DNA from 4 places in the Mesobacillus sp. MER 48 genome. Region 3 is predicted to be linked to each of the others. Evidence: riboswitches for the same ligand, from Rfam matches in the RefSeq annotation. Region 3 holds a riboswitch; each other region holds the start of a gene.
What was found. A riboswitch is a leader RNA that binds a small molecule or an ion and turns the genes downstream of it on or off. The one in region 3 is predicted to bind S-adenosylmethionine.

Region 1: it holds a riboswitch for S-adenosylmethionine, as region 3 does, so the genes downstream of both, M3593_RS11735 (methionine ABC transporter ATP-binding protein) here and metK (methionine adenosyltransferase) in region 3, are expected to answer to the same signal.
Region 2: it holds a riboswitch for S-adenosylmethionine, as region 3 does, so the genes downstream of both, M3593_RS00205 (methionine biosynthesis PLP-dependent protein) here and metK (methionine adenosyltransferase) in region 3, are expected to answer to the same signal.
Region 4: it holds a riboswitch for S-adenosylmethionine, as region 3 does, so the genes downstream of both, M3593_RS16330 (sugar ABC transporter substrate-binding protein) here and metK (methionine adenosyltransferase) in region 3, are expected to answer to the same signal.

What each region holds. Positions count from the first base shown of each region.
Region 1 covers NZ_JAMAUR010000003.1:43,740-52,012, reverse strand. Annotated here, with positions in the region: gene M3593_RS11740 (O-acetylhomoserine aminocarboxypropyltransferase/cysteine synthase family protein) at 1-1,040, shown strand, start outside; SAM riboswitch class I at 1,152-1,266, shown strand; gene M3593_RS11735 (methionine ABC transporter ATP-binding protein) at 1,523-2,548, shown strand; gene M3593_RS11730 (methionine ABC transporter permease) at 2,541-3,209, shown strand; gene M3593_RS11725 (MetQ/NlpA family ABC transporter substrate-binding protein) at 3,224-4,057, shown strand; gene M3593_RS11720 (carboxymuconolactone decarboxylase family protein) at 4,161-4,532, shown strand; gene M3593_RS24365 (YuzK family famiily protein) at 4,799-4,951, shown strand; gene sufC (Fe-S cluster assembly ATPase SufC) at 6,003-6,788, shown strand; gene sufD (Fe-S cluster assembly protein SufD) at 6,807-8,114, shown strand; gene M3593_RS11705 (cysteine desulfurase) at 8,114-8,273, shown strand, end outside.
Region 2 covers NZ_JAMAUR010000001.1:35,866-44,138, forward strand. Annotated here, with positions in the region: gene M3593_RS00195 (bifunctional homocysteine S-methyltransferase/methylenetetrahydrofolate reductase) at 1-1,194, opposite strand, end outside; gene metC (cystathionine beta-lyase) at 1,191-2,375, opposite strand; gene M3593_RS00205 (methionine biosynthesis PLP-dependent protein) at 2,372-3,487, opposite strand; SAM riboswitch class I at 3,643-3,752, opposite strand; gene M3593_RS00210 (M4 family metallopeptidase) at 4,149-5,780, opposite strand; gene M3593_RS00215 (carbon starvation CstA family protein) at 6,289-8,031, shown strand; gene M3593_RS00220 (cory-CC-star protein) at 8,088-8,273, shown strand, end outside.
Region 3 covers NZ_JAMAUR010000009.1:23,600-31,872, reverse strand. Annotated here, with positions in the region: gene M3593_RS20920 (C39 family peptidase) at 1-310, shown strand, start outside; gene asnB (asparagine synthase (glutamine-hydrolyzing)) at 314-2,209, opposite strand; gene metK (methionine adenosyltransferase) at 2,464-3,666, opposite strand; SAM riboswitch class I at 3,953-4,093, opposite strand; gene pckA (phosphoenolpyruvate carboxykinase (ATP)) at 4,895-6,484, shown strand; gene M3593_RS20900 (DUF2584 domain-containing protein) at 6,747-6,989, opposite strand; gene M3593_RS20895 (alpha/beta hydrolase family protein) at 7,032-7,820, opposite strand; gene M3593_RS20890 (ABC transporter substrate-binding protein) at 7,939-8,273, shown strand, end outside.
Region 4 covers NZ_JAMAUR010000004.1:303,449-311,721, reverse strand. Annotated here, with positions in the region: gene M3593_RS16340 (ABC transporter permease) at 1-204, opposite strand, end outside; gene M3593_RS16335 (sugar ABC transporter ATP-binding protein) at 206-1,702, opposite strand; gene M3593_RS16330 (sugar ABC transporter substrate-binding protein) at 2,014-3,114, opposite strand; SAM riboswitch class I at 3,217-3,321, opposite strand; gene M3593_RS16325 (dynamin family protein) at 3,477-6,221, opposite strand; gene M3593_RS16320 (hypothetical protein) at 6,521-7,105, shown strand; gene M3593_RS16315 (hypothetical protein) at 7,139-7,354, opposite strand; gene M3593_RS16310 (hypothetical protein) at 7,409-7,606, opposite strand; gene M3593_RS16305 (Rieske 2Fe-2S domain-containing protein) at 7,599-8,126, opposite strand; gene M3593_RS16300 (Mrp/NBP35 family ATP-binding protein) at 8,145-8,273, opposite strand, start outside.

The DNA.
Region 1 (8,273 bases), on a different contig from region 3:
TCACGATGGCGATTCTGAATATTGCCCATGCAGGGGATGAAATCGTTGCAGCCTCTAATCTGTACGGAGGGACGTATAATTTATTTGCTGTAACCTTGCCGAAATATGGGATTAATGTCCACCTTGTGGATCCTGAAGACCCGGAGAATTTCAGGAAGGCGATCACACCAAAAACGAAGGCGGTTTATGCGGAAACGATCGGAAATCCAAGTCTCAGGGTTTTAGACATTGAAGCAGTTGCCGATGTTGCCCATGAAGCTGGGGTTCCGTTGATCATTGATAACACATTTGCCACTCCATATCTATGCCGGCCGATTGAACACGGCGCAGACATCGTGATACACTCGGCTACCAAGTGGCTTTTAGGCAACGGCACAGTCATGGGCGGAATCATTGTGGATGGTGGCAAGTTTGATTGGAGATCCCCGAAGTTCCCTGGTTTCAATGAGCCAGACTCCAGTTACCATGACATTGTTTATAGTGAAGCGATAGGGGCAGCAGCCTATATTGTAAAGGCCAGGGTTCAGCTGCTTCGCGACCTTGGTCCGGCCATCAGCCCGCAGAGTGCTTTCCAATTCAATCTTGGAATCGAAACATTGCATGTCCGCATGAAAGAGCATGTCGCCAATACGCTTAAAGTAGTTGGCTACCTGGAGGCACATCCTGCTGTTACCTGGGTCACCTACCCGGGGCATGACTCTCACCCTGATAAGCAATTGGCAGTTCGATACCTTCCAAAAGGTGCAGGATCAGTTGTAGTTTTTGGCATCGAGGGAGGCAGGGAAGCTGGAGCAAAACTGATTAACTCATTGACGCTTTGGTCCCATGTTGCGAATGTCGGTGACGCGAAGAGCCTGGTCATCCACCCTGCAAGCACCACTCATCAGCAGCTTGATTCAGACGGACTTAAGGCAGCGGGAGTTCCAGAAGATTTAATCCGTCTTTCTGTCGGAATTGAAAACGTTGATGACATCATCGAAGACCTGGAGCAGGCAATTGAAAAAGCTACTGGAGTACCAGGGGTCACGGCGAGAACCTAATATCCAGTACCTTCCAAAAGGTATTTGAAAATAATTTTATTGACACCCATTTTTGTTCCGTGCTACAATCACTTTCGTAACTAAAAACCGATTTTAAAATTTAATAGCGTACTCTTATCAAGAGAGGTGGAGGGAAGTGCCCGATGAAACCCGGCAACCGTCAGTAAGCTTGCTTATCTGAAACGGTGCCAATTCACTCAAAGCTGATGGCTTTGGCAGATGAGAGAAAGGATACAGCCAATTACTATGCCTTTCTGCTTATTTGCAGAAAGGCTTTTTTAATGCCAGAATCGACCATGTTCGGTTCTGACGTGAGTTTCACAAGAGCATATTATTCCAGGAAGGTGCACCCCATTTTACCTGAAGTTTGAATTTTTACGGGCAGGGAATGGGAAACTAGATTGATAACCTTCTGATTAGGATGGAAGATTCAACGGTTTTTTGAGTTAAGAATATGGTTGTTGCAAAAGAGGGGGAGTCAATTGATCACGATAAAAAAGGCCAGAAAGATTTATCCTTCAAAAAAAGGCGAAGTCAAAGCGGTTGATGATGTCAACCTTGAAGTGAAAGAAGGCGAAATCTTTGGCGTCATTGGATACAGCGGCGCAGGTAAGAGCACATTGATTCGCATGTTGAATGGACTTGAAATCCCAACTTCGGGTTCTGTCGTCGTGGCAGGAAGGGAAGTTTCAAGGATCAAGGGTGCGGAATTAAGGAAAGCAAGACAGGAAATCAGCATGATTTTCCAGCATTTCAACCTTCTTTGGTCAAGGACGGTTGCAGAAAATATTTCATTCCCTCTTGAAATCGCAGGAGTGCCTAAAACTGAGAGGGACAAAAGGGTAAAAGAATTGATCACGCTTGTCGGTCTTGAGGGACGCGGCGATGCTTATCCTTCTCAATTAAGCGGCGGGCAGAAGCAGAGAGTCGGTATCGCCAGGGCACTGGCGAATAATCCAAAAGTTCTTCTCGGTGATGAAGCGACGTCAGCTCTTGACCCGCAAACGACCGACCAGATCCTGGATCTTCTCGTTGATATCAATAAGAGATTGGGACTTACCATTGTCCTGATCACTCATGAAATGCATGTCATCCGTAAGATTTGTCACCGGGTTGCGGTCATGGAGGGCGGAAAGATCGTTGAGACTGGTCCAGTATTGGATGTGTTCAAGAACCCGCAGCAGCCAATTACGAAAAGGTTTGTCCAGCAGGTGACTGAACCGGAGGAAACAAAGGAAACGGTAGACCATTTACTGGAGCGATATCCGCAAGGACGGGTCATCCAGCTGACATTCGTAGGCGAAGGTGCTGAGCAGCCGCTGATCACCAATCTGATCCGCCAATTCGCCATCACCGTCAATATTGTGCAGGGGAAGATTTCCCAGACACAAAACGGTTCATATGGAACCTTATTCATCCATCTTGATGGTGAAGAGGAAGAATTGGCCCGTGCGATTGAATTTATCGGCCAGCATGAAGTCGGCGTGGAGGTGATTTCGAATGGCTGAAACTTTATTCCCGAATGTTAACTGGGACCGCATGTGGGAGGCGACAATTGAGACACTATACATGAGTGCCATTTCCGTTGTTGCTACCTTTATAATTGGAGCCATTCTTGGATTGTTGCTCTTTTTGACCTCAAAGGGCAATATATGGGAAAACAAACCGGTTAATGTCGTACTAAGCGCAGTGGTAAATATTTTCAGGTCGATTCCATTCATCATTTTGATCGTCCTGCTGATTCCTTTTACAAAATTCATCGTTGGATCAATGATTGGCGAAAATGCCGCCTTGCCAGCACTGATTATCGGTTCAGCACCATTTTACGCAAGGATGGTTGAAATCGGCTTGCGTGAGATTGATAAGGGAGTCATTGAAGCAGCAAAATCCATGGGAGCAAAAACGACGACCATCATCTGGAAGGTTCTGTTGCCGGAATCAATGCCTGCCTTGGTGTCAGGCATCACAGTCACAGCGATTGCGCTCGTAAGTTATACGGCGATGGCTGGAGTCATCGGCGCAGGCGGTCTTGGAAACCTTGCCTACATGGAAGGATTCCAAAGGAGCCGGAATGATGTCACACTGATGGCGACCATCATTATTTTGATCATCGTATTTTTAATCCAGATTATTGGAGATTCCATTACAAGAAAATTAGACAAAAGATAAAGGAGAGATTGAAATTGAAAAAATGGCTATTATCACTTTTAGTATTAGTTTTAACAGCAGGACTTGCAGCTTGCGGTTCATCTGAGGAAAAAACAGAAGGCGGCAAGGAAGAAAGCAAGAAAATCGTAGTGGGTGCTTCAAACGTACCTCATGCTGAAATCCTTGAAGAGGCAAAACCGCTTCTTGAAGAAAAAGGATTTGAAATGGAAATCAAGACATTCAATGACTATGTTGTTCCAAACCAGGCGTTAGATTCAGGAGAACTTGATGCGAACTACTTCCAGCACATCCCCTACCTTGAATCACAAATGGCTGAAAACGGCTATAAGTTTGAAAATGCGGGTGGAATCCACATCGAGCCAATCGGTGTTTATTCAAAGGACTACACAACACTTGAGGACCTGCCAAAAGGTGCGCATATCATTATGAGCAGTTCAGTAGCAGACCATGGCCGTATTTTGACAATGCTTGAAAAAGAGGGCCTGATCACTCTTAAAGACGGCGTGGAAAAAGTAAAAGCAACAATTGACGATATCGCAGAAAACCCTAAAGACTTGAAGTTCGATACAGAATACGAAGCAGCATTGCTTCCACAGATTTTTAACAATGGTGAAGGCGACGCCGTTCTAATCAACTCAAACTACGCGATTGACGCTGGATTGAACCCACTGAAGGATTCTATCGCTATTGAAGAAAGTGATTCTCCTTACGTGAACGTCATTGCCGTTCGTGAAGGCGATGCAGACAAGCCGGCAATCAAAGCGCTTGTAGAAGTCCTTCATTCTAAAGAAATCCAGGACTTTATCCTTGAAAAATATGATGGTGCAGTCGTGCCAGTAAAAGAATAAACCTTTGGAAAGCAGGCGAATAGCCTGCTTTTCTTTTTGCCGCATAACCCACTCTGAAATTTAACATACTAACCGAGAAAAAAGTAGATTGGAGTGGTAGGTAATGGAGCATCATTATGAACCTCGGAATTCAACAGAAGCAGCTCTTCATGAATATAAACAGGGATTGGGCGTTTTTACGCAAAAAATGCCGGAGCTTGCAAGACATTATAACGCATTTACAGAAGTGTGTTTTCAGGAAGGGACATTGACACAAAAAGAAAAGCAGTTAATCGCGCTGGGGATTTCTTTGTATTCCCAGGACGAATACTGCATCATTTACCATTTAAAAGGCTGCCTGGATCAGGGAGCCACTGAAGAACAAATTTTGGAAGCGGTTGGTGTGACAGCGGCTTTTGGCGGCGGGGCGGCCATGAGCCAGGCAGTCACGCTTGTTCAGGAAGCCATGGCAGAATTGAATACTTTGAAGCAGTAAAAGCTGTTGTAGTCAGATTAATTGACTGCTGGCTAACAGGAAAGGCTTCATTTGGGAGGATATTGCCAGTATTCTAAGAATGACAGAGGTGAACCCTCCATAGGACTCCACATTCCATTACATCCAAAAATTAACGGTTTTAAACGCTTTGATAGTGGTAAACAAAAGGTGTTACCATTGCAATAACAAAAAAACGCTTTGTTAAAAGCGAAAAACCGAAGGGATGATTCACTATTAGTCAGCTAAAACTGAACTACACAAGTGAAATGGAAAAAGCGATGCATGGAGCCCATGGAATTAGTTACGAGGTCTACAGCATGAACCATGACGCAAGAATGGAAGTCGAAAGAAAACGAGAGCAAGATTATATCAAAAGCCAACGGATGGTCGCTGACCTGGATAGAAAAATCCACTCGTAAGCGATGGGATATATAATAGAAGAAAAATGGAACCAGTGTATTTTTTGCACTGGTTTCTTTATTATTTATGTTAAGAATGAAGATGTTTGAAACTAGAAAATCAGGCTTGTCGAGAGATGGGACTGGATCTCCCTGTTCAACCTGTTATTTTGACAGGTTTGAGGCGGTAGGTGGGAAAGCTGCCAAGAAACGCTCGTTATTTTGACAGGTTTGAGGCGAGAGGAAGGAAAGTTGTCAAGAAACGCTCGTTATTTTGACAGGTTTGAGGCGAGAGGAAGGAAAGTTGTCAAGAAACGCTCGTTATTTTGACAGGTTTGGGGCGAGAGGAAGGAAAGCAGTCAAGAAACGCTCGTTATTTTGACAGCTTAGAGGGATTAGCATGCAAACCTTTCAATAATCCCTCATAATCTAGACAGGTTTTGAGTCAAGAAGTGAAAAGCTGACTGAATCTGAATTGTCTTTGCGTTAAATTTACATTCCTGCTTATTAAATCAAACTGATATAACTGTCTATAGGCTATCCAGTACATTTTTTCCCTACAGAAGGTAAAAATAAAATGATGTACAGGCTGTGAGCGGGATATCCTGCTTTGCTGTGCTTGGTCTGGTAAAATGTAGATGGAGTGTTCGAACCCTGCTGTCGCCTTTCAGCTAAGCTGAAAGGCGGTGGCGGGAAGTTAAAAGAAGTAATTAGAGAAAACCAAGGATTCTTGATGAGATGATTCTAAATTAATTTGTGCTGATTTTTGGCTCATTGGCGTGAAGCTTACGCTTCACTGGCTTTTCAGCTTACGCTGAAAAGCTGCCGAGTGGGAATGAAACGCTGCGGGCAAATGCATTTGCCCGGTCGTTTCCTCCCCACTCGGCATGAGCCAAAAATCTTTTAAAGAATTTGTCAACAATCTACAGTTTTTGATATTCCTCTTTCCACTTCTAAGGTGTTGCTAACACTTTTCATTTGTTATAAGATTGTAATGAGAATAAAATGAGAATAGAGTTAAAGACGGCAATAGTCGGCTTAAAATCTTTTCTATATTGACGGAGGTATTATTATGGCAGGATCTGTATTATCAATTAAGGACCTTCAGGTTGAGATTGAAGGCAAGCAGATATTAAAAGGTGTGAACCTTGAAGTTAAAGGTGGAGAAATCCACGCGATCATGGGACCGAATGGTACTGGTAAATCAACTTTATCTTCTTCTATCATGGGTCATCCTAAATATGAAGTAACGAACGGTTCTGTTACTCTTGATGGCGAAGATGTTCTTGAAATGGAAGTGGACGAAAGAGCACGCGCTGGTCTTTTCCTTGCGATGCAATACCCAAGTGAAATCAGCGGTGTAACGAATGCTGACTTCCTTCGTTCTGCTTTGAACAGCCGTCTTGGCGAAGGCAATGAAATTTCTCTTATGAAATTCATCCGCAAGATGGATAAGCAAATGGAATTCCTTGAAATGGATCTTGATATGGCACAGCGTTATCTTAACGAAGGTTTCTCCGGCGGTGAGAAGAAGCGTAACGAAATCCTTCAATTGATGATGCTTGAACCAAAAATTGCAATCCTTGACGAAATCGACTCAGGTCTTGATATCGATGCATTGAAGGTTGTTTCTAAAGGAATCAACGAAATGCGCGGCGAAGATTTCGGCTGCTTGATTATCACTCACTACCAGCGCCTTCTTGATTACATCACTCCTGACTATGTTCACGTTATGATGCAGGGCCGCATTGTGAAGTCTGGCGGACCAGAACTTGCACAGCGCTTAGAAGCAGAAGGGTACGACTGGATTAAGAAAGAACTGGGCATCGAAGACGAAACAGTTGGGCAAGAAGCTTAAGCGTTGGGGGGATTTATAATGACTACGGAAACGAAATGGGCTTTTGACCAGGAGTACATTACTTCCTTCTCAAAAGAAATGAACGAACCGGAATGGCTGACCGAGCTTCGCACGCAATCTCTTGCAAAAGCAGAAGATCTTTCTATGCCAAGACCGGATAAGACGAAGATTGATAAATGGAATTTCACACAATTCGAGAAGCTGCTCGTTAAAAGCGATGTTTTTTCATCCATCGACGAGCTTCCTGAAGAAGTAAAAGCACTTGTTGACCAGGAAGCTAAGGAAAACAGCCTGTATGTTCAGCGCAACAACAAGCCTGCATACCTCCAGCTTTCCAAGGAAATGCAGGAGCAAGGCGTTATTTTCACTGATATTTTCACAGCGGCACGCGAATACAGTGATCTGCTGAAGAAATACTTCATGTCAGCTGTGAAAAACGACGAGCACCGTTTGACCGCTCTCCACACAGCATTCATGAACGGCGGGGCATTCCTTTATGTTCCGAAAAATGTACAACTGAACAGCCCAATCCAGGCGATCTTCCTGCATGATGATGCAGAAGCGAACTTGTTCAACCATGTGCTTGTTGTTGCTGAAGACAATAGCTCTGTGACATATGTCGAGAACTATATCTCAACTACTGGCAAAGTAACCGGATTGGTTAACATCGTAACGGAAGCAATCGCTGGCCAAAATGCGAAAATCCAGTACGGTGCGGTTGATACACTGGCGGAAGGCCTTACAACTTATGTGAACCGCCGCGGCCATGCTGGCAGAGACGCACGGATCGAGTGGGCTCTTGGCATGATGAACGACGGTAACACCATTTCTGATAATGTAACCAACCTGGTTGGTGACGGTTCTTACTCTGACATCAAGACAGTCGTTGTCGGACGTGGAGAACAGACTCAGAACTTCACGACCAGCATCATCCATTTCGGGAAAAATTCAGAAGGTTACATCCTTAAGCACGGTGTCGTGAAGGATAGCGCTACTTCTATATTCAACGGAATCGGAAAAATCGAGCATGGTGCTTCCAAATCCAATGCGGAGCAGGAATCACGCGTTCTGATGCTTAGCGAAAAAGCACGTGGGGATGCGAACCCAATTCTTCTAATTGACGAAGATGATGTTACAGCCGGCCACGCGGCTTCTGTTGGACGGGTTGATCCATTGCAGCTTTACTACTTGATGAGCCGCGGTATTCCGCAGCACGAGGCAGAGCGCCTTGTCATCCATGGATTCCTTGCACCTGTTGTAAATGAGCTTCCAATCGAGGGAGTTAAAAAGCAATTGGTCGAGGTCATCGAAAGGAAAGTTAAATAATGAACGCCCGCGAAATTCGTGAATTATTTCCGATTCTGAATCAGGAAGTCAATGGCAGCCCGCTTGTCTACCTTGACAGCGCGGCGACATCACAAAAGCCGGTGCAGGTGATCGAAGCGCTGGATAAATATTATCGCGAATACAACTCCAACGTTCACC
Region 2 (8,273 bases), on a different contig from region 3:
CGACTGCAGCCCTATAATGTTTCGATCACGGCAAGTCAGGTGCACGAGCGGCCGCATTCCTATCTTTTCTTTTACCAGATGACCGATAGCTGCATTTGAAATTCTTGGTGATGCAAGTGAATTATCCGCCAGTGTCAGGGCATCGATTCCTGTTTCTTTTAAAGCTTTCGCACCTTCAAAAAAGCGGGTCGTATCAAGTTTCCGCGGAGAGTCCAGCTCGACAATCACAGAAGGACGTTCTTTTACTAAATCATGAAGTGGAGCTTCTGGCCTTTTAACATCTACTGGAGCAACCAAAACCCTGGCTTTTTTTGCTGCTATTTTCTTATCCGTTACTGGCTGCAATCCTTTTAACTCATCAGCTAATGCTTCAATATGTTGAGGGGTGGTTCCGCAACATCCTCCAATTAACCTGACGCCCTGATCACGGAAGCTTCGGGCGGACTTCCTGAAGTATTCCGGATCTCCCTCATAATGGAATTTCCCATCTGTGTAAGCTGGCAAACCAGCATTTGGATACGCAGATAGGAACGCTTTTGACGGAAGCTCGATTTGTTCAAGGCTTGAAATCATATGGTGGGGACCTAATCTGCAATTAAGCCCGACAATATCTGCGCCTAGCTCTTCCAGTCTATCGAAAACTTCCTGAAGAGGGGTCTGGTCTTGCATGATGCCTATTTCCTGGAGAGATACCTGGGCAATGATCGGCAAATCTGTTTCCTTTCTGGCAATTTCAAGTACTGTCTCGATTTCTTCCATATCATAAAAAGTTTCAAGCAACAGTCCGTCCACGCCTTCAAGAAGCAGGCAATAGAGCTGCTCCCTGAAGCTTCTCCTGATCTCTTCGATGGGGATGGCCGAGGGCCTGATTCCGCGATTGCCTCCCATCGTGCCAAGGACATAAGCTTCGCTTCCAGCAGCCTGACGCGCGAGCCGGACGGCAGCGCTGTTGATTTCCTTCACCTGGTCTTCAAGTCCATATCTTTCGAGTTTTATATAATTGGCAGCATAAGTATTTGTCTGGATCAGGTCGGCTCCAGCGTTCATATAGGCTTTATGGATTTTTACAATCGCTTCTGGCTGAGAGAGATTCAACTCTTCGAAACAGGTACCTGCTCCGTAGGAATGGAGTAGGGTACCGATTGCACCATCCGCTATCAAAATTTCATTTTCCATACGTTTCAGGAAACTCATGATAATCCCTCCCTATATGCAGCTGCCGTTTCTAATCCGTACAAAGCCTGTTGGAAATCAGAAATCAAGTCATCAGCGTTTTCAAGCCCCACTGAAAGCCTGAGAAGACCATCACCTATTCCTCTTAGCTTGCGTTCCTCCGGCGGCATCGCTGCGTGTGACATTTTTGCAGGATAAGAGAGGATAGACTCTACAGCCCCAAGGCTGACTGCAAAAACCGGTAACTTAACGGAATCAATAAATCCAGGAAGGAGGCCTTCATTTCCAAACTCAAATGAAAGGACAGCTCCTGGACCACCCGCCTGCTGGGATTGAAGATCCGACTGTGAATGACTTGCCAGTCCAGGATAAAATACATTTTTGATCAAAGGCTGACCTTTTAGAAATTGTGCAATCTTTCTAGCACTGTCCTGGGATTGGTTCATTCTTACAGATAATGTCTTAATTCCTCTCATCACCAGCCAGGCATCCTGGACTCCGAGGACCGCGCCGAAGGAGTTCTGAAGTGAATATAGCCTGTTTGCCAATTGCTCATCCTTTACAACAGCCAGGCCAGCAACGGTATCACTGTGGCCGGACAGAAACTTTGTGGCGCTATGAAGCACGATATCGGCTCCTAAATCCAATGGCCGCTGCAGGTAGGGAGTCATGAAGGTATTGTCCACAAAAGTATATGCTCCGTGCTTTTTGGCAATTGAGCTAAGTGCACGAATATCCGTTATTTTTAACAACGGGTTGGAAGGTGTTTCTGCATACAGCAATGCAGTGTTAGGGCGGACAGCCTGTTCCACGGCATCCAGGTCTGTCATGTCCACAAACGTATGTTCAATTCCAAAACGATTCAGAACCTGTGTTACCATTCTGTATGTACCACCATAAACATCCTCGGTGATGACCACATGTTCTCCCTGCGAAAGCAGCATAAATGCAGTTGAAATCGCAGCCATTCCTGATGAAAAGGCAAATCCCCTTACACCGCCCTCCAATTCAGCGATTATATCCTCGAGTGCTTCTCTGGTAGGGTTGAGGCTGCGGCTGTAATCATATTTTCCAAAGTGATCAATCGAAGGCTGATGGTAGGTAGAAGCATGCTGGATTGGAACACTCACTCCGCCAGTTGCAGGATCCACCTTATATTTATTATGCAGCAGCTGGGTTTCGAAGGTATATGGTTGGCTCATTTAACTTTAGCCTCCTCATATGCCTTTTTAAAAGCCGCTTCCAGATCATCAATTAAATCTTCGTGATTCTCAATTCCAACAGAGAATCGCAGGAGCCTATCACAAACACCTGTTTTTTCACGGACTTCTGCAGGTATATCCGCATGTGTCTGAGTAGCCGGGTAGGTAATGAAACTTTCAACGCCTCCAAGACTCTCAGCAAAAGTGATTGTGGATAGATTTTTCAAAAATGGATTGACGATGGCAGGAGACTGTACTCGGAATGAAATCATTCCGCCTCTGCCTGGATAAAGGACATCCTTTACAGAATCATGATTCTCCAAGAATTCAACCAGTGCTCTGGCATTCCGCTCATGCCGCTCCATCCTTAATGACAATGTCTTCATGCCGCGCAGAAGTAGCCAGGAATCGAAAGGGCTCAACACCGCTCCGCCCCCATTATGGTGCAGGGAGAGGGAATCACAAATTTTTTCACCCCTCGCAACAATCAAACCTGCAAGCACATCATTATGGCCGCCAAGATATTTCGTGGCACTGTGGATCACAATATCTGCGCCTGAAGTCAAAGGCTTTTGGAGAAGGGGAGTGTAGAAGGTATTATCCACGATCAGCAGTATCCCGTTCTCTTTGGCAATCTCCGCAATGGCCTGGATATCAGCCAGTTCCATCAACGGATTTGTCGGCGTTTCCACAAACAGCGCCTTCGTATTTTGGTTGATGGCTTGTTTGATTTCATTTAAATTCGACATGTCCGCATACGTACTATGTAATCCCCACTTTTTGAACCCCTGCTCAAGTAGTCTGTAAGTACCTCCGTACAAATCTTTTGAGACAATCCATTCATCTCCAGACTGGAATAACGTAAGAATCGTCCAAATTGCCGCCATTCCCGAGCTGCAGGCATATCCTCGGTCACCTTCTTCAAGATCGGCAATCGCCTTTTCCAAAATTTCGCGAGTCGGGTTGCCGGTGCGAACATAATCATAACCGCTGGACTGGCCGATCCCTTCGTGACGGTACGCTGTTGTTAAATAAATAGGAGGATTGACTGCACCAGTTGCAGATTCACTTCGATTGCCAAGCTGTGCTAACTTCGTATCAATTTTCACCAATATACTCACTCCTTAATTTTTCGGCAGGAGGCAGGAGGCAATGTTTGTTTTAAATCCTCGCATTTAAACTAGTAAACTACCAGCGTAATTGCGAAAATAAAAATTAAAAACAAAAAAGCCTTCTAAAGAAGAAGACTTTTAAAATATTAGCCAACTTCTTATCTGCCAAGTTTTTAAAAACTTGCTGGAATTAGCACCTTTTCAACAATGTTGAAGGTTGCTGAAGCTTCATAGGGCCAGGACCCTCAGCTTCTCTCGATAAGATTAAATAAAATTGAATTATTAAATTTCTCTAAATATTAACGCTGTTATAGAAGATTGTCAATCATTTATTTAAAGCGGTGAAGTAATTGGGGGAAAATCACGGCGGTATGATGACCATCAAAAGCGTTTATCGATTATGACTTGTATCACAAAAAGGATTTTGTCTTAATTGGAGGATTATGAGGGATAACAGGGAGGATTGGTAACCTAAAATTCAGCAATTCTATAAAAATGAGCACCACAAGTGGTTATGGGTGACCAAAAGTTCAGGATATCTTTAAAAGAGGGCACCAATGCGGCTTTGACCTCAATCGGAAAGTAACTGCATTTCAAAAGAGATACATAACAAAGACTGGCTCTCTTAAAACAAGAGCCAGTCTGACTGAATATCAAGCTATTAATTTATTCCTACTGCTTCAAAAGCTTTATTGACTGCATCGACCTCTGGAGAAGTTGACCCATAAAGGTCTTTAGCAGCTTGTACAGCTCCTGCACGTGCCTGGCTGAAGTTTGTTGAAGATGTGTAATAAACTGTGTTTGCACGATAGAAGATTGCACCCATTTTTTCAGTACCGACTCCTGAAACCGTCACACCGTAATGTGTGCCGCCCTGGCTAAGAAGGTAGGCTGCTTTGTTGATAATTCCGCTGTTTGTGTGGACTCCGCCATTATCAGAAGTTCCAGTATAACGCTTGGAATAGTGATCAGGGTCGCCGTATTTAGTTGGGTCGCTCATTGAGCGCAGCGCGTCACCAGCCGTGTTAGGTGTGTAGATGTCCTCGCCGATTTCGAAATCAGGATTTCTGTTGTCATGGAATTCAGCGAGTGTGCCGAAGATATCGGAAATCGCTTCGTTCAGTGCGCCTGATTCGTACTGGTAAACCAGATCAGAACTGAAATCTGTCACAGCGTGAGTCAATTCATGCGCCACAACATCAAGACCTCCGGAAAGAGGGATGAAGGTTGTGCCATCACCGTCCCCGTAAACCATTTGCTGTCCGTTCCAGAAAGCATTGTTGTAACTTCTGCCATAGTGAACTGTGGATTTCAGTGCTGCTCCTTTGTTGTCATACGAATTCCGGCCAAACTTGTTTTTATAGTAATCATATGTCAGACCTGCATAATAGTGAGCATCCACTGCTGCACGATCATATGATGCATTCAAATTATTGTCCGCATCGGCCCAAAGGGTACCAGGAGTTAGTTGACGGTTTTTAGCATCGTATGTGAAAACGCCGTTTCCACGAGTATTGTCCTGCAGGTAATAAGAACCATTTGAAAGTAGAGTGTTCAATGATTTCTGGTCACCCAGTACTCCGACACCAGATCCAACGGTATTTGTACCAGTTAAAGATGGATTGGTTTTGCCGGCAGTATGAATCGCATTGTACTTATTGATAATTTCGCCTGTTACTGCATTGATAAAGTACTGGTAATTGCCTGGTTCCGGACTGAGGAAGTTCAATGTTACATGATAGGCATACACAGCCTGATCCTCTGCAGGATAAACAACCAATTCAGCAGATGGAGCTGCTTCGTAATCTGGTTTGAAGCCAAGATCTTTTTCGGCTGTTGCGATGGCGTCTCTCTGTGACTTCTTATTTGAAGCCTTTACCAGTTTTTCGCCCAATCCTTTGCTGACAGTACCACTGAAGACTTGAAGGACTCCAGCTTCATCCACTCTCGCTGCCTGGTTAGCTCCCCAAACAGGTACACCATTGTATACTTGCTGCAGGCGGACTACATCTCCGCCAAGCTGATCTGCTTCCTGTGATTTGACTATGAAACTATCATTGGCACTAAGACTATATTTACCTTTAGAAGCTTTCAAATAGCCAAGAACAACATCCTTAGCTGCTTTATCGGATGGGTTTGTAAGTTTGCCTGCAACAAACTCTTGTGTTCCATGGCTCTTTGTGAACTTCTTGGATGCTGAATCTTCCGAAGGTGCTGCAAAGCCCGAAGCTGCAACCAATCCGCTCAAGGCCAAGCTTGCTGTTAAACTTAATGAAACGACTTTCTTCTTCAAATAAACTCCTCCTAAAATCAAATTCTAGCTACTAGAAATTAGTAGATTATCATAGTTATACTCTAGTTATCTGAAGATTACAATAATTAAGTCTAAAAATGTCGAACCATTATGTTGGGAAAATTTTAGGGGAGGTGTTGAAGCTTTGACAGGAAACTTCCTATTTTAAAAAATGGCAAGACAGGAGATTTTCGTTCAAGGCGTTCCAATTTTCGGGGTCGTGCCCTGAGCTTTCTAAGAGGGTTTACTCCTGCCAGGTTTCCTCTGACCAGCTAAGCTCGAAGAACATTGAATTTGCATCCTCGAACCTGCCCATGCAGGATAAAAAAGAGTTTATATTTTCGGAGGAATCTTTAAGCTTTCCACTATAATCAACAGGAGAAAAACAACGTTAGAATATAACAGAGGATTTTTCCGGAAAAAGAAGTCAGAATTTATTGACTAATCAACTAATATATTTTTATTATTAAGTTGTAGTACCAACTCACAAAAAGGGAGGGTTACATGAATGAATTCTTTATGGTTAGCTGTAATCGGAATGATTGTGTTTGCGATTGGCTATCGCTTCTATTCTAAGTGGGTAGCTGAAAAGATTTACCGCCTTGATCCAAACTACGTCACACCGGCACACCAATATTCTGACGGAGTCGATTTTGTGCCGACAAAGAAAATGATTTTGTGGGGTCACCATTTCACTTCTGTGGCCGGAGCCGCACCAATTGTAGGGCCGGCAATCGCCGTATATTGGGGTTGGCTGCCTGCATTCTTGTGGGTAACCTTAGGTACCGTCTTTGCAGCAGGTGTGCACGACTTTGGAACTCTGGTCCTATCTGTCAGGAATAAGGGGCAATCAGTAGGTACAATCACAAACAAACTGATTGGCAAACGTGCAAAAATCATGTTCTTATTTATTATTTTAATTCTTGTTTTGATGGTCAACGCCGTTTTTGCATGGGTAATAGCCAACTTATTTGTCAGCTTTCCCGCAAGCGTCCTGTCAATATTCCTGCAAATCCCGCTTGCAATCTGGATTGGCTATGCTGTTTATAAAAAGAAAAAAGGGATGCTTCTGCCTTCCTTGGTTGCACTTGCCGTCATGTATGGAGCAGCCGTTCTTGCCAGTCGTGTTCCAGCATTGCAAATCGATCTAGTGAAATACTTCGGCGGTGCCGACAATACCGTAATGTTCGGTTTAAGCGGCGTATCAATGGCATTCTTTGTATGGATAATTGTCCTGATGGTTTATGTTTACATTGCTTCAACTCTGCCGGTCTGGAAGCTTCTGCAGCCTCGTGATTATATCAATTCACATCAGTTGGTTGTAGGCTTATTCATCTTATATGCAGGCCTTGTTTTTCTTCAGCCTGATGTTACTGCTCCAGCAATGAATGCAGCGGCAACGGATGTGTCCTGGTTTCCATTATTGTTCATTACGATTGCTTGCGGAGCCATTTCTGGATTCCATGGACTTGTTTCTTCAGGGACATCATCAAAGCAACTGGAAAAAGAAACTGACGCCCGCTTTGTTGGCTATGCAGGGGCAGTAGGTGAAGGTATCCTTGCCTTGATCGCCATTATTTCAGTTGTCACCGTCTTTGCAACTAAAGCTGACTTCAGTGCTGCATATTCAAGTTTTGCTGCTGCAAGCTCTGGAGGTCTTGGCAATTTCATCAATGGTGCTGCCCAGCTTGCGACTGGAATCTGGATTCCTGCGGATATCGCAAGGACAATAGTATCCATTATTGTGGTAAGTTTTGCTGCAACCACACTTGATACTTCAGTAAGATTGATGCGGTACATCATTGCTGAAATTGGAAGTGAATACAATGTTCAGGCTCTGACAAATCCTCATGTTGCCACTACCGTTGCAGTTGTTTCCAGTGCGGCGCTAGTATTACTGCCAAAAGGGCCAAACGGGTTCGGTTCAGGTGGATATTTATTGTGGCCACTGTTCGGAACAAGTAATCAGCTTCTAGCTGGAGTCAGCCTGCTGCTTGTTTCCATCTGGCTGAAGCGGCAGGGACGAAACTATCTTGTCACCTTCATTCCAATGGTATTCGTCTTCTTCATGACCCTTTGGGCTATGATTCAGCAGGTAGTATTTCAGTGGTCTGGATATGGAAGCAGTGAGTTGAATATGCTGCTTTTCGGAATTGGCGGCTTGATTTTAATCTTTGTTTTCTGGATTATCCTTGAAGCTATTACAGCCTTTAGCAGAAATAATCCACCGCCATTGACAAAGGAAATGTAAGCATAAGGAGGCCGGGTAACCGGTCTCTATTGTTATTTTTGCAAGGAGGAGATTTAATGGGGGTTATGGAACAATTCAAACGTGCACTAGCTCTGTATGATGAGATCCTCAAGCTGCCGCACAGAACGGAGATTGCAAGGGAATTAAGGGACGAGGAGGATTTATTTATGCTGCTTTGCTTTTCAGAATTGTTGGGACTCCCAAATCCTGCTTTTTACTATACCCTTGAACTCTACCCCGTC
Region 3 (8,273 bases):
AATAAAAGATCTTACGGGCGCAGAATTCCAGGATATTAAATCGCACCTGTCAGATGGCAGGCCAGTTTGGGTGATCATTAACACCGAATACAAAAAGCTGGACGACAGCTTTTTCCAGACATGGTACACGCCTGGCGGGCCTGTTAAAATTACAACGAAGGAACATTCTGTCCTGATTACCGGGTATGATGAAAACTTCGTCTATTTCAATGATCCTTTATCAAATGAAAAAAATAAAAAAGCACCCATTAAGGATTTCGCAGAATCCTGGGTGCAGATGGGAAGGCAGGCCATCACCTACCTTCCCTAATTTTTAAGATTGTAATACTTTTTGAGCCTCATACTCCTTCTGGAAGGAGTATTTTTTTTCGACATACACATCATGCCACATCATGAACATCAGAACTGTCCAGATTTTACGGCTGTTATCCGCCTTGTTCTGGCAGTGTTCATCCAATAGTCTTAAAACGTAAGACTTATTGATAAGATGTTCTGTGTTGCTTTCCTTGATGATGTTCTTTGCCCACTCGTTCATTTCATTCTTAAGCCAGTGTCTGATTGGCACCGGGAAGCCGAGTTTCTTGCGGGTAAGCACGTGGTCAGGGACCACTCCTTCTGCCGCTTTTCGCAAAATATACTTCGTTGTATTATTCGCTGTCTTCAGGCTTGTCGGAATCTTTGAAGCTGTTTCAAAAACAACCTTATCCAGGAATGGTACGCGAAGCTCCAAAGAATGAGCCATCGTCATCTTATCTGCTTTCAATAAAATATCGCCGCGCATCCATGTGTGGATGTCGATGTATTGCATTGTATCAACCGGATCATAGCCTCTGCTTTCACGATATAAAGGCTTCGTGACATCCCTGTAATCGTACTGGCCGTTATAAACATGCAGCAGTTCGCTCTTCTCTTTTTCCGTGAACATCTTCGCGTTTCCGATATAACGCTCCTCCATTGGAGTCACGCCGCGCTCGATGAAGCTCTTGCCTCTCATACCCTCTGGCATCATTTTGGAAATGCCCTTAAGCATCGCCTTCCCTACTCCGGGAATTTTATTGAATACCTCGAGGTCTTGCGGTTCGCGGTAAATATTATAGCCCCCGAACAATTCATCGGCACCTTCACCGGAAAGGACTACCGTTACATGCTTCCTTGCCTCACGGGCAACGAAATACAAAGGTATGGCTGCCGGATCAGCAAGCGGGTCATCCATATGCCACATGATTTTAGGAAGTTCATCCATGTATTCCTGCGGGCTGATCACATAGCTGATATTTTCAACACCGAGTCGATCAGCCGTTTCCTTGGCGACGTCAATCTCGCTGAAGCCATTCTGTTCAAATCCGACAGAGAATGTTTTGATTCCAGGATGGTATTGCTTCGCAATCGATGCGATGATAGAAGAATCAATCCCGCCGGAAAGGAAAGAACCAACCGGCACATCACTGCGCATGTGGATTTTCACCGATTCGAACAGGACATCCCTGATCTCCTTCGTGAATTCATCCTCAGATTTTTGGATTGGCGAGAAGCTCGCTTTCCAATAACGCTTGATTTCCATAGGTGAACCGATTTTCTTTGTAAAATAATGCCCTGGCTCAAGCTTGTAGATGCCTTCAGACATTGTATTAGGTTCTGGGACAAATTGATAAGTTAAATAGTGCTGCAGTGCCTTATAATCAATCACATCATTCTGCAGCGCAAGCAAAATGCTTTTCTTTTCAGAACCGAAGAATGTGCGATTTTCATCTTCAAAATAGAAGAATGGCTTGATGCCGAAATGGTCACGTGCACCGTAAAGGACTTGTTCCTGCTTATCCCAGATGACAAATGCGAACATTCCGCGCAGCTTGTCTACAGCCTGCTCCTTAAGGTGGCTGTATAGGGCAATGATGACTTCAGTATCAGAGTGCGTTTCGAAAGTCAGTCCTTCTTCAATCAACTCTTCACGAAGTTCGAGATAGTTGTAGATTTCCCCGTTAAAAATGATCCAATAGCGTTCATTTTCATAAGTCAATGGCTGATGGCCAGCCTCAAGGTCGATGATGCTCAGACGGCGGAAGCCGAACTGGATATGCTCATCATAGAAATACCCATCATCATCAGGCCCGCGGTGGGTGATGATGTCATTCATATTTTTGAACAGCTGCTTATCATCGCTGCTGAATTCCTGTGCATTTTCATGTACACAACCGATAAAGCCACACATTATGTACTTCACCTTCTCCATTTCAGAAAAAATTTATTGTGATTTTCCAGTAATTTTACTTCCAAAAAACATACCATCTAATACTACCATTAAACGCAAAATTTTTGCAGTAAAATCTGAGGGAAATTTAAGGTAATACTTTATTTTACACCTTTTGGACCAGGTGCAAACCTTGAAAATATCTGGCGCTCCCTAATTAGACGGCAAATAATAAAGGGAGTTACATATTTCTATGCAACTCCCGTTGTTCCTTTTTATTTACCTTGAGCCTGAGTGCGGAGTGCCTCTGCCTTGTCTGTACGCTCCCATGGAAGGTCAACGTCAGAACGGCCGAAGTGTCCGTATGCAGCTGTCTGCTTGTAGATTGGCTTGCGCAGGTCAAGCATGTTGATGATTCCAGCTGGACGAAGGTCGAAGTTGTTTTCAACAACATCGATCAATACATCTTCGCTTACCTTGCCTGTTCCGAACGTATCGATTGAGATAGATACCGGACGGGCAACACCGATTGCGTAAGCAAGCTGAACTTCAACTTTTTCAGCAAGGCCTGCAGCGACGATGTTTTTCGCAACATAACGCGCAGCGTATGCAGCTGAACGGTCAACTTTTGTAGGATCCTTACCAGAGAATGCGCCTCCGCCGTGGCGAGCGTATCCGCCGTAAGTATCAACGATGATTTTGCGGCCAGTAAGACCTGCGTCACCCTGTGGTCCGCCGATTACGAAACGGCCAGTTGGGTTGATGAAGTATTTTGTGTTTTCATCGATCAGCTCTGCCGGTACGACAGGGTTGATGACATGTTCTTTAAGATTGCGCTGGATTTGCTCAAGCGAAACTTCAGGATGGTGCTGTGTTGAGATAACGATTGTGTCGATGCGGACTGGCTTGTCATTCTCATCGTATTCTACCGTTACCTGAGTTTTTCCGTCCGGACGAAGATATGGAAGGATTTCTTCCTTGCGCACTTCAGTCAGGCGGCGGGAAATTTTGTGCGCCAATGAAATCGGAAGCGGCATAAGCTCTTTCGTTTCATTACATGCAAAACCGAACATCAAGCCCTGGTCGCCAGCTCCGATTGCTTCGATTTCTGCATCGGACATTTGTCCTTCACGTGCTTCAAGAGCCTGGTCAACACCCATCGCGATGTCTGCAGACTGCTCGTCAATGGAAGTTAACACTGCGCAAGTTTCAGCGTCAAAGCCGTACTTCGCGCGAGTATAGCCAATTTCCTTGACAGTTTCACGTACGATTTTAGGAATATCTACGTATGTAGATGTTGTGATTTCGCCTGCAACTAGTACAAGGCCAGTTGTAACTGATGTTTCAGCAGCAACACGTGCGTTAGCATCTTTAGCAAGGATCGCATCCAAAATCGCGTCAGAAATCTGGTCGCAAATTTTATCCGGATGGCCTTCTGTTACTGATTCAGAAGTGAACAAACGGCGTTTGTTTGACATCTGAGTTCCTCCCTCATGTATAAAAATTGATCGAGGCTGTCCCAATACAAACCTCGGTTTGATACGGTACTCATTCCCTATGTAGTATGAAATAAACGCTGAGTTTTTATTAGAAAAATTTGTTTAAGATTCATGGTGAATTTCTTTTTTTCCTAATTTTCACCCACGGGAGCAATGACACCAAAGAAGGCAGTCCAGTTGCATTTCTATGCATCGGACAGAAAAAAGCAATATAAAAAACCTCTCCAATTGTGAGGAAAGGTTTTAGCTTTAACCGCGCCTTTCGCTCTTATCGTTCAAGGGCAATTCCCTTGCGTCAGGTTAGCACCTTTGCCCGGAAAAGATCAGCTGATTCTTAGGCTGTTTTTCTCGTTTGCAGGTTGCTGGGTTTCATTGGGCCTGTCCCTCCACCAGCTCGGGATAAGAGAGTATCCGTTCAAATCAAAATCATAACGAACCTGTCTGGCCATGTCAATCATTTTCTCGACAAAAATGTCGATTGTTGTTGAAACCATTTCTTTAAAATAGGCTCTGTTAAAGCCCAATGTTGTTTTTACACCTGTTGATTGTAGTGGAAGGCGCGTAGGCTCCTGCGGGCGCAGCTGGTTAGGTGAGACCCCGCAGGAGCAAAGCGACGAGGAGGCTCAGCGCCAGCCAAGAAGAATTTGGTCTTTGAAAAAGCTGGCACTTGAGCTTTTTCATAATTCTTCCCCCGCGGAAAGCGAAGCGCCTGGAACAAAAATCAACAGTCTTGTTTAACAGAGCCTTAAAATAAAAAGTTGTCAAACCAACCCATATTACTTGACTATATAAAGAAAGAATTATATAACGCAAGTTAGGTACAAGGTAATTTTTTCATCATTAGTATAGATTAATTGAAGCAATGTGTTATACTATTACCGAGATGTAAACACTTACAAATTATCATTCTTTCAAGAAAAGTGGAAGCGCCTTGACCTGCCGCGGCAAGCGTTGGAGGCTGACCAGCGAAGTCGTTTTTTGTCTTCATTGGGCAGACCAAAATCGAAAAGTATAGCCGTCTGCCCAGAAACGCAGAAACTGGAGACTCCGGCAATGAAGCGTTTTTTGCTTCGGCGGGCGGAGTTGAAGTTTCTGAATTTCTAGGAGGCGACACTAGCCAAGCGACTCGAGCGGTCAGGCGCTGGAACTGGATTCTCGAAAGTTGATATACGTATTTTGAATCTATAAAAAAGGAAGGTATCCTCCGATGAACGTTGTAGGAATATCAAATGAACTTTCAGCATTATTAAAAGGAAGCAATGTACAGGTACAGCTATCTGTGCCCCAGCTTGTCGAAAAGGTCCTGAACCGCAACGAAGGGCTTCTGACATCAACTGGAGCAGTAAGAGCGACTACTGGTAAATATACTGGCCGTTCACCTAAAGATAAATTCATTGTCGAAGAAGAATCCGTGAAAGACAAAATTGACTGGGGCTCGGTCAATCAGCCGATCTCCGAGGAATCCTTCACGAAGCTATATAATAAGGTATTGAAGTTCCTTAAAGATAAAGAGGAAGTTTTCGTATTCAAGGGATTCGCCGGCGCGGATAAGAAATACCGCCTGCCAATCCAGGTCATCAATGAATACGCATGGCACAACCTGTTTGCCCATCAATTGTTCATCCGTCCGACTGAGGAAGAGCTTCCTGAGCATGAATCCGAGTTTACGGTCATTTCGGCTCCTACTTTCAAAGCAGATCCAGAGGTTGATGGAACAAACTCAGAAACATTCATCATTGTTTCCTTCGAACAGCGCGTCGTCTTGATCGGCGGAACGGAATATGCGGGCGAAATGAAGAAATCGATTTTCTCCGTGATGAACTATATACTTCCGGAAAATGGAATCCTTTCGATGCACTGCTCAGCGAATGTAGGCCGCGAAGGGGATGTAGCATTGTTCTTCGGACTATCTGGCACAGGCAAAACAACTTTATCTGCTGATAATAATCGCCGTTTGATCGGTGACGATGAGCATGGCTGGTCACCTAATGGTGTGTTCAACATCGAAGGCGGCTGCTATGCGAAATGCATCAACTTGTCCAAGGAAAAAGAACCGCAAATCTTTGATGCAATCCGCTTTGGATCTGTTCTTGAGAACGTCGTAGTCGATGACGAAACACGCGTGGCCGATTATGATGACGGCAGCCTGACAGAAAACACTCGTGCAGCCTATCCGATCCAGGCTATCGAAAACATCGTGGACCCAAGCATAGCGGGGCATCCAAACGCAATCGTATTCCTGACAGCTGACGCTTTCGGAGTCTTGCCTCCAATCGCCAGGCTGACAAAGGAACAAGCAATGTATCACTTCCTGAGCGGATACACTTCGAAGCTTGCTGGAACAGAACGCGGCATCACTTCACCACAGGCAACATTCTCAACATGCTTCGGTTCTCCATTCCTTCCGCTTGCAGCCACAAGGTACGCGGAAATGCTTGGTGAAAAAATCGATGAGCACAACGCAAAGGTATTCCTCGTGAATACAGGATGGACAGGCGGAGAGTATGGAACCGGCAGCCGCATGAAGCTGGCGTACACTCGCGCGATGGTCCAGGCAGCACTTGAAGGCGAACTGAACAACGTCGAAACCGCCAAAGACGAAATCTTTGGCCTCGATATCCCGCTGCACGTACCAGGTGTACCTGACGATGTCCTCCAGCCAGTCAAAACATGGAGTGACAAGGAAGCCTACTACGCAAAAGCAAACGAACTCGCAGACCAGTTCCGTGACAACTTCAAAAAGTTCACAAACGTACCGTCTGAAATCGAAGAAAAAGGCGGACCAACCGTTAAATAAGAATTTGATCGAGGCCATCTCTGGAAAAGAGATGGCCTTTGATTTTATTATTTTGTTATTCATAAATGGATTCTTATATTGAGCAAAGCCACAATCCCGTTCCCTTGTAGGACAGGGCACCAATAAAGCCCTTTGCTGACCTAAATTCCCGTTCCATCCGAAAACAGGGCACCAATAAAGATACACTTTGCACACTTGATTGTTTTTCTAACAGCTAGCACCAGCCCTATTCAAAAAAAACAGAGCACAGTATGTGCCCTGCTCAGTTTGTAGAGTTCAAGGAAACTAATTGATACGTAATGGTTGTTTCATTTTCTGTCCACTCGACCTTTGAAATGACTCCTGTTCCAGTCAGGTCGCCTTCGATCGTCTTTTTGACTTCTACTGGAATGTCAATTGGATAAAGCCTGTAGCCTTCCTTTTTCAAAGAGAAGAAGTTGTCTTCGAGCCTTTTTTCGCGGCCCTTTGTCACGATCATTGTATTCAACTCTAATGGCATCCCCATCATTTTTCGCTCCTATTCGCAAGTAACTTCAAATTCATTTTATCATTGTTGCGGCTGTGATTTCATCCAATTCGTTAAATCGTTGACCACTTTCCGGTTCATCACCGGTGGAAAATAGTGCGTATATTCATCAAAGTACCAGCTTTCGACAGGCATGTCCAACTCTTTTAACCGTTTCTCGATCCGATAGGAGTGTTCAACCGACACATTGCGGTCATTGCGGCCGTGGATCAGCAGCACAGGTGCTTCAAGGTTTTCGATTTCGTATAAGGGCGTCCTGAATTTATATCGATTCGGCACTTTTTTCGGCGATCCGCCAATTACCCTTTTCATCATTCTTCGCAAGTCTTTTCTTTCCACATAGGTTAAAAACATATCGGTTACACCGCCCCAGGTGACAACTGAGGCTGTCTCCGGAAATTGAATGGCAGTCAGCAAAGCCATCAAACCGCCTCGGGAAAACCCAAAGACATGAACCCTTTCAACCCCTTGCAGTGATTGAAGCAGCCTAAAGCCGGCATAGGCATCGTCACGGTCATTACCGCCAAAATCTTCATCCCCTTCACCACCCTGGTTGCCACGGTAAAAAGGAGCAAAAACCGTAAAGCCTTCGGAAGCGAATTGGGCAATCCGGGCTGGCCTCACCTTCCCGACATTTTTGATTCCGCCACGAAGGTAAAGGAACCCTTCTGCCCCGCTTCCTTCAGCCGGTCTTGCCAGCAGCCCTTTGACACGCAGCCCGCCTGCAAAATAAGTAACCATTTCAAGTTCGACTTTTGGGTTGGGAGAAGGAAACTTATATGCTGATATGATTTGACCGTCATTGTCCACCGTCATCACTCCTCTTATATGAATTTTTTTCTATTTTGCTACTGGGCATTCACACATTTTTTCTCTCCTCATACATTATCGTAAGCCCAATTTAAGACAGATTTTAGGAGGCATCTATATGAAAAAATGGTTCAAAGCCGGTTTTGCTTTATTTTTGGTTGCCATACTTATTATACCTCTTGCAGCCTGCAGTCAAGACAAGGTACAGACTGTTAAAGTGGCAGAGGTAACTCGTTCAATTTTCTATGCTCCTCAATATGTTGCCCTTGCCAAAGGATTTTTTGAGGAAGAAGGACTGAAAATCGAGCTCACTACAGCTTGGGGCGGCGACAAGACAATGACCGCCGTGCTTTCGAATGCGGCAGATGTTGCACTAGTTGGCTCGGAAACTTCCATTTACGTTTATGCCCAGGATTCAAACGACCCGGTCATCAACTTTGCCCAGCTGACCCA
Region 4 (8,273 bases), on a different contig from region 3:
GCCGATCGCGATGATCGTAACGATGGAGATCGATCTTAAGATATTGATGACATTATCGCCGTAGATAAAACTTGGGTTCGCAGCCGCGAAGACAGCGATCAGCACAAAGATCGTCAAGATCGTCCCGTATTTGTAAAGGAACTGGAACAGCTCAAATGCCTTTTTCGGCGGCGTTTCCTGCTGCAATGGGAGTTTGGCTTCCATCCTATCTGCCTCCTGTTGAATAAAATAATAGTTCTTCTTCCGTTGTTTCGGCGGTTTCGAGTTCCTTGACCGGTTCACCATCATAGAGCACGTAAACCCGATCCGTGATGCCGACGATCTCTGACAGTTCTGAGGAAGCATAGATGATTCCCTTCCCCTCAGCTGCCAGTTTCGCAATCAGCTCAAAAATATCTCTTTTCGCGCCAACATCGACACCCTTTGTCGGCTCGTCAAAAATATACACATCGGCATCGGCAAGCAGCCATCTGCCAATCGCCACCTTCTGCTGGTTCCCTCCAGATAAGTTTTCAACTTTGGCCGACTCTGATGGAGTCTTGATGCCGAGAGCTTTTATGTATTCCTGCGCTGTGTTCTTTTCAGAACGCCGGTCGATAAAACCAAATAGTTTGGAGAACTTTTTTAAGCTGACGGCTGTCAGATTGGAGCTGACCGATTCTGCTACCAGGACACCTTCCTTACGGCGCTCTTCCGGAACCAGCGCCATTCCGCTTTTTACTGCCGCATGCGGGCTCGTCAGTTTGAGTTCTTTTCCATTAAGCCTCACTGTACCGCTTACGGTTTGTGACGCGCCAAAAAGCGCTTTGCACAGCTCCGTCTTCCCGGCACCGACCAGGCCGGCAATCCCGACAATCTCCCCTGCATTTACATGGAATGAAGTGTTTCTTACTTTATCCCCATCCGATAGGCCTGCCACTTCAAGCAATTGATTACCGAATGTATTGGATCTTGCCGGAAACTGATCTTCCATCCGCCGCCCAAGCATATATTCAATCACCTGCGGTGGATCTACTTCCGCAGTTTCCCTCTTTGCAATGAACTCGCCATTCCTCATGATCGTAAGCTCATCGCATAATTCAAAGATTTCCGGCATCCGGTGGGAAATGAAAATGATCCCTACATTCCTTCTAGCCAAATCGCGGACAATCCGGAACAGTTCCGATGTTTCGATATGGCTGAGCGGAGCGGTTGGTTCGTCAAGGATCAGAAATGAGCAATTGCTTGAAATCGCGCGAGCAATCAAAACAAGCTGTTTTTCCGCGAGCGTCAGTTCCCCGGCAAGCTTTTTAACAGGCAGCTTAAGGTTCATGCCTTTAAGAATGTCTTCTGCCTGCTGAAACAACTGCTTCCAATTCATCCAGTGCCTGTTGTCCAAATTCTGAACCGTTTGATTGAGCATGATATTCTCGCCCACTGTAAGCGACGGGATGATGGCTGTATCGACCTCCTGGTAGACTGTCTGGATTCCGAGCTTTTGCGCATGTGCTGGCTTCCTAATTTCCGCATACTCGCCATCAAACTGGATTTCTCCCGTGTAATGATCATGCGCGCCGGAAAGCACCTTCATCAATGTAGACTTGCCTGCGCCGTTCGCGCCGATCAATGCGTGGATCCTGCCAGTTTCCGTATTGAAATCCACACCGTTCAGCGCCCTTACGCCGGGAAACTCAATACTGATGTTTTTCATTTCAAGTATCATCCGTGTTCCCCCTCCCTTCCATTCTGCAAAGCAGACACTCTCTTTTGTTTGAGAGTGTCTGTCTTGTTTCTCTTAACTGGAAAAAATCGCACAGAATTTCTAGTTCGCTATAAAAATTAGAATCTCGCTATATAACTGAAAAACTCGCTATATAATCGGAAAACTCGCTATATAATCGATAAAGTCGCTATATAATTGGAAAACTCGCTATATAATCGAAAAAGTCGCTATATAATTGGAAAACTCGCTATATAATCGAAAAAGTCGCTAAAAAAGTCGTTATAAAACTTATCAGACAACCCTTTCAATGGTTATTTCTTATAGTGATCCTTCAATTTTTTCATCCAATCTTCTAAAAATGCATCCGATTTGCCCCATTCGTCGATGATTTCTGCGAGGTTGGCCATGTTAACTGAATTTTTTGACTGCTGAAGCTCTTCCTGTGATATCAGTGAGGCTTCAAGGTCATAAGCTGCAGGTGTTTCTTCGCCAGCCAGCTTTTTCGCCAGCAATCTCATATTCACCTCACCAATCAGCTTCGGATCAACGGCTGCTGTGTATTTCCATGGGCTGCCTTCTCCCTGGATTTCCTGAAGGTCAGCATTGGAAACATCAATTCCGTAAATCTTGATTTCATCGCGGCCAGCTTCCTTAATGGCACGAGCTGCGCCAATCGCAAATGCATCCCATGTCGCGAAAATTGAGTCAATTTCCCCTTTTGGATGTTTGTTTAACATCGCTGCAACTGCATTCTGCGTTTGTACACTTGTATCGGCTGCGGCAACTCCAAATCTCTCAACCTCTTTGATTCCAGGGTTTGCCTTCAGCGTTTCCTGGTAAACTTTATTTCTTCTGACCATCGGCGGGAAGCCATCGACCCAAAGGTAAACGATATTCGCTTCACCATTTTGGTCCTTCACAAGCTGGTCGAGTGCCTGGGTTGCCAGTGCTTCGTCATCCTGGGAAGTAAGTGTGACTCCTTCAACCTGCGCCAGATCGGGATTTGAATCGAATGTCACGACACTTTTGCCCTTATCCGTCAATTTTTTCACATCATTAACCGTTGCGGCATCATCTCCGTGGGAAATGATGAATCCATCATAGTCCTGCTGCAGCCCCTGGTTGATGGCGTCATGGAATTTTGCTGTATCTCCGTTAGCGGTGAAAACGTCCACCTTGAAGCCAAGCGCCTCCCCTTCTGCCTTCGCTCCGGCTAAAAACTGCGCAGTATGATCATCTCCGCCAATCTTGCGGATGACTTTGATTTTGACTTCCTCACCTTTTGCAAAACGCTCCGGAACTCCCTCAATAGGACCGCTTGCCGTCTTCGTTTCTCCACCGCCGCAGCCCGTCAGCAGCAATGCTGAAGCCACCGCCGTTAAAAACACCTTTTTAAATCCAACTCTTTTCATCTGCATTTCCCCCTTAATGTGTCTGCTCAGCTAACCCAAATAAAAAAACCTCTCCAGAAAAGAGAGGTTTCGAACGCAAAATGATGAAAAGGTCAGATTCCTCTCTTATCTTCCAAAACATATCGTTTTGCAGGATTTAGCACCAATTCCTGATGGAACGGTTGCCGGGCGTCATAGGGCCAGTCCCTCTGCCACTCTTGATAAGAGAATTTCGTTATTAAATTAATCTGGCAAATTGATAAACTTTACTTTAAACTCCTGTAATCATATTGTCAATACTATTATGAAAATTAAATTTATATTCCTAGAAAAGCGTCTCAAAAAAAAGAAGACCCCCAAATCCGGGAATCTTCTTTTCAAAATCAACCTCTGCCCGCTGCGGTCATCCATTCAGACTGACGAAGTTTCACTTCATAAAGCGTCAATGGATCGCGGTACAATTCCGGGTTGACTCTCAATTTTTCCAATTCATTTTTACCGTGTTCGATTTCGTTCTTAGCTTCTTCTACAGATTCTTCTAGAACAATGAAAGGCTGTTTGAAGAACAAGTTCACATCGCGTTCAATCGATTTCTCGAAGATCTCGAATTGCTGCAGGAATTTCTTGGCGATGGTTACGCCAATTTCATAATAATCCTCTGTCTCCAGATAGGATTTATACCTGTTATAAAGCATCGTATTGTTTTGCGGCAGCACGCCAAGCAGCTTTCCTGCGCTTTTCAGGAAAAAGGCTTGAGGGGTCGAACGATTCATGATGTTAGCCTTCTCATAGTGTACCCCATTCGTCATTCGATCCCCGTCACGGCGCCAGTCATCGAGTACCCTGAAGTCACAGTCAAGGCTGATCCGTTCTTCTCCGTACATCGAGTTAAATCCCTCTGCCATTTCGTCCAGATAATTCTGGCTCTGGTCAAACTCATCTTTCGAAAATTGGATCCAGTCATTCAAATCGGAATGGAACTTTGGCAATACTGTTTTTTCCAGATATTCTTCGATTCGCTTGTTCATTTCCTGGTCCATTTCCGAATGGATTTTACCAAAATCACTATCCTCCGTCACCAAGTCAGAGCAGCTGCGCAGCAATTCTGGAACCTTCTCGATGATTTCCGCACGCGTTTCATCCTTGATTTTACGGAATGACTTCTGGATAGAGCGTGACTTTTCCTCTTCAATATCGCCTAACTGATTGATGGCACCATTCAGCTTGCTGACCATTTCTTCATTCCAACTGATGGACTCCATATGGTTATTTTCAATTTCAACCCGCTTATCGAGCAAATACGTGATCGCTCGTCTGACAAAGAACTGCAGTTTCGCAGTGCGTTCCTGGTCAAGGTCGACTGCGTTTCTAGTTGTTTTAATAAAATTGGAGAAATCCTTCAGCTGCTGGGCATTATCGTAATTGGATGAGAAGGCGAACATTTTTGCATCCGGATAGTATTGGCTGACCTCTGCCCATGTCTGGTCGAAAACTTCCGTCGCTTCCTGCTGTCCGTATATCACATCAATCTTATTCAACAGGAAGTGAATGTTCAGATCCGGGAAAAACTCTGATATTTTCCCGAGTATATCCCTTTCTTTTTCCGTAAAAGGATCACTCGCATTAAGAACGAACAGCAGACTATCGGCAAATCTCAAGTAATTATAGAGCGGATGCCTATCATAGTTATTTCGGTTGACCCCCGGAGTATCAATCAACGCCAGGTCATGATCGCGCAGGAATGGGAAGTCTGCCTTGAAATCAATGATGGTTTCATTCTTATGATTCTTGCGGCTGACACCTGCTGCCTCCTTGAAGTCCTCAACATCCGTGATCTGTCTTATTTCCGTATCAGTTATTTCATGGGCTGCCGGGTTTTCCTGATCCATGAAACGGATGACCGCTGCAGTCGGAACAGTAAGCAATTTTTCGCCCACGATCGTGTTGACGAAGGAAGACTTTCCATTGCCTGACACGCCGGCGACCAGCATATTATGGATATTGGACTCGTGTAACTCCTCGACCATCCACTTAATCTTGTTGCCAACCTCAATCCCATGCTCTTCTGCCCATTTGATGATCGACTCGAACAACATCATGCTATCCTTATAGCCATCATGGTACTCATTCGAGTTCAGGACTAATGTCTCTGCATCATGTATCGCCGAAGCCGTAATCGATCCTGGAAATACCTCATTCCAGGCAATGATGGATGACGCTGCGACAAGGCTGTTCACCGGGCTTGTTATTTTCAGCCAGTTGGTCAGCAATTCCGGGATCAGCGGTGATATTTCCTTGATCAGCATGTCTCCATTAATCAATTCGAAATAGCTTTCCTGATAGACCGCTGAAAGCTCTGTCCAGCCATCTCTCCTGTTTCCGTCCATCCCGCTGAATAATTGATTGAATTCCCTTAACCATGCCATGTAGGTGCTTTCGTTCCGGTAGCTTTGCCATAAGGATACAGCGAGCTGTTCAAACCGGCTTCTGTCCACCTGGAATAACACGGATAATGCCTCGTTAAAATAGTCAGGGGCGAACTGGGCGGTGCGTCCCTGTTCAACATACTGGGTCAAGATATCAAACCATTTTGCCGAACCAGTCCGGATTCCCTCATTGACAGCAAGCTCGACCGCATTTCCCCAGTCATTTTGCTCCTCGAAAAACGAACGGGCGATTTCGGTCACACCTGGATAATCCGGATCAAGTGCTACAGCTTTTTTGATGACAGCAACTGCTTGATCGAGCTTTCCCTGCTCTATATAAAGTGATAATAGCTGCAGGCCGCTCTCGATTTTCAGTACATCGCTTTCTGTCTCAATCGAAAGGAACAGCTCTTCCGCCGATGTCAGCAGGCCAAGCTCCAGGAACGCATCCCCCATGTTCTTTTTTGCCCAGGGCTCCAGCTCATTCGTGATGTTTTCCCATTTAAAAATCGCAGCTTCATAGTCTTTATGGTGAAAATAGACCTCCCCCTGCGCAAAACGGATGTTTGCCAAGTCAGGCATATCATTCTTCTGCTCGGCAAGATAGAGCTCTCCAAGTACCTGGACTGGGTGTGTCCTGTTACCTGAATCCATATAGGTTTCAAAATACGACTTATTGATTAATTGCTCTTCAAATGTCATGACTTTCCTCCGACCTCTCGATAATATCAATCCATAAAAAGAGCCCTCAGACTCCTTCAGGCATGAAAAATTGTTTTAGATAACTATTCTTTTTCCCTTTTGCGGCTTGCACTCAAACCTTATCATTGTATTCTATCAAACTATTTTTCATTCCATATTTCAGTAAGCTTTCAGTTGTGCAACAAGACCTGAAAAATATGTAATTTTTTTAATAAAACATCCAGTAATTTGGCAGTTCCTGTCGGATTATAAGGGACTTATATATCTTTCGTACTATAATTTATCTTTCTGGGGATTAAATGAAGTTTGTCACACCGCTCATAGGGCAAAATCATTATAATGAAAGGTACAAGACGACCGAAAAGGAGATTCTTATGCTGACTTTAAAAATAATGGGCACTCCCAGCGACCATATTGCATCGGAACATATAAAAAACCAAACTGTGATTATGAACACTAAAACACTTGCCACTATCAAGGGAACAGGAAATGAAGTGGAATTCCACATCGATCCCCATCTGGACCTGGATGAATTCCAATTTTTGCGGGATATCGTCATGGAGTTAAGCTACGGGAATGAAGATGCCATTGATGAAAGAGGCTGCCAGCTCGGCTACCTGGAGAATGGAGAAAAGGCCTTCTTAATTAAAAATTGGGAAGAGTGGAAAGCTTTCCTGATGAAAGCGAAGCTCCGGACGTTAGAAGGCCAAAACGTTCAGGCTTTGAACGAAGTGGGCGAAGAGCTCGGGGCCGGGATTCTGGCCGAGTACGAAGTCGAAGCGGGCCCATTCCGGATTAGGAGCTGTACCTTGATCACCTTGTTTGGTGAAAGGAAATTCGAAGGGGACAATATCCGAATTGTGCCGACTAACCAGTTCGGTTAAACAGAAAGAGCAGCGGATCACCCGCTGCTCTTCTTAGTTTTCCTTTTGCAGTTCATCGATCAGCTGCTTCGTCCGTTTTGCATTACCTTCGGCGAAATTCTCCAGACGTTCCTTCAGTTCAGGATCATCATGGACGCGCTCGGCCGTGATCAGGTAGGTCCTCATCAAATCTTCTTCCATTTGGACCGTGTTTTCCAAAACATCCTCAATGCTTTCCTTTTGGCTGTCTTGATGAAAAGGATTCTTCATCTCAATCCTCCCTTTTAGATTGAAAGAAACTCTCCTTTTATCTTCGCCGGCAGATTACTTTTTATACTCTGCCTTCCTCCAGATAAAGAAAGCAGTTGTCGCCAAAATCGTTGAAATCAAAGCGACGATCACCGCGCCGTATACACGCTCATCTTCCTGGCCATAATATCCCTCAATCGCGTTCGAGAGGGCGACGACATTGACCGCAAGGAACAGGAAAATCGAGAAGAATGCTGCTCTTTTTTTATCCATGCCTTACTTCCCTCCCCACTGCAAACACCTTTCCATCCTTGATTTCAAGCAGGATTTTCGGAAGCTCTCGCTGCGGAGGTCCTGCCATCGGCTGGCCGCTGTCTACATTGAAATAGCCTTTGTGGCATGGGCAGAGAAGGACGTTTTCCTTATGCTCGTAAAAAACAGGGCATTGCAGATGTGTACATTTATTGTTGTAAGCGACGAATTTGTCATCCGGTGTCCTGACCAGAATTGCCGGTTCATTTTTCGTCGGGTAGTTGAAGTTCCTGGATTCGCCGATTGCCAGGTCATTGATATCGGTAACTTCGACCCGCTTCACTTCACCGTTTTCATCGCGCAGGAAAGTGAAAATCCCAAATGGTGTCGTTGCCAGCCCGATCGCGACGGTTGCGCCAAAGGAAGCCTTCAGAAACGCCCTTCTATTTAAATTGACGTCGTCCTTCCGATTCAGATTATCGATCAGCTTGATCATATCTTTATCATCTTCATGATGGTTCTGCTTTTTATCATCACTCATGGCCATATCCTCCTGTTCCTAGAGCTGAAACTTAGCATCGATTTTTTCTGCCAGGTTCAAGTATTCCTTGAATAGCGCTGTGTTTTCCGCAGCAATCGCAGGAGTCTCACTGTTCTCATCCGCTTCCTGGATCGGCAGCTGCCCCAA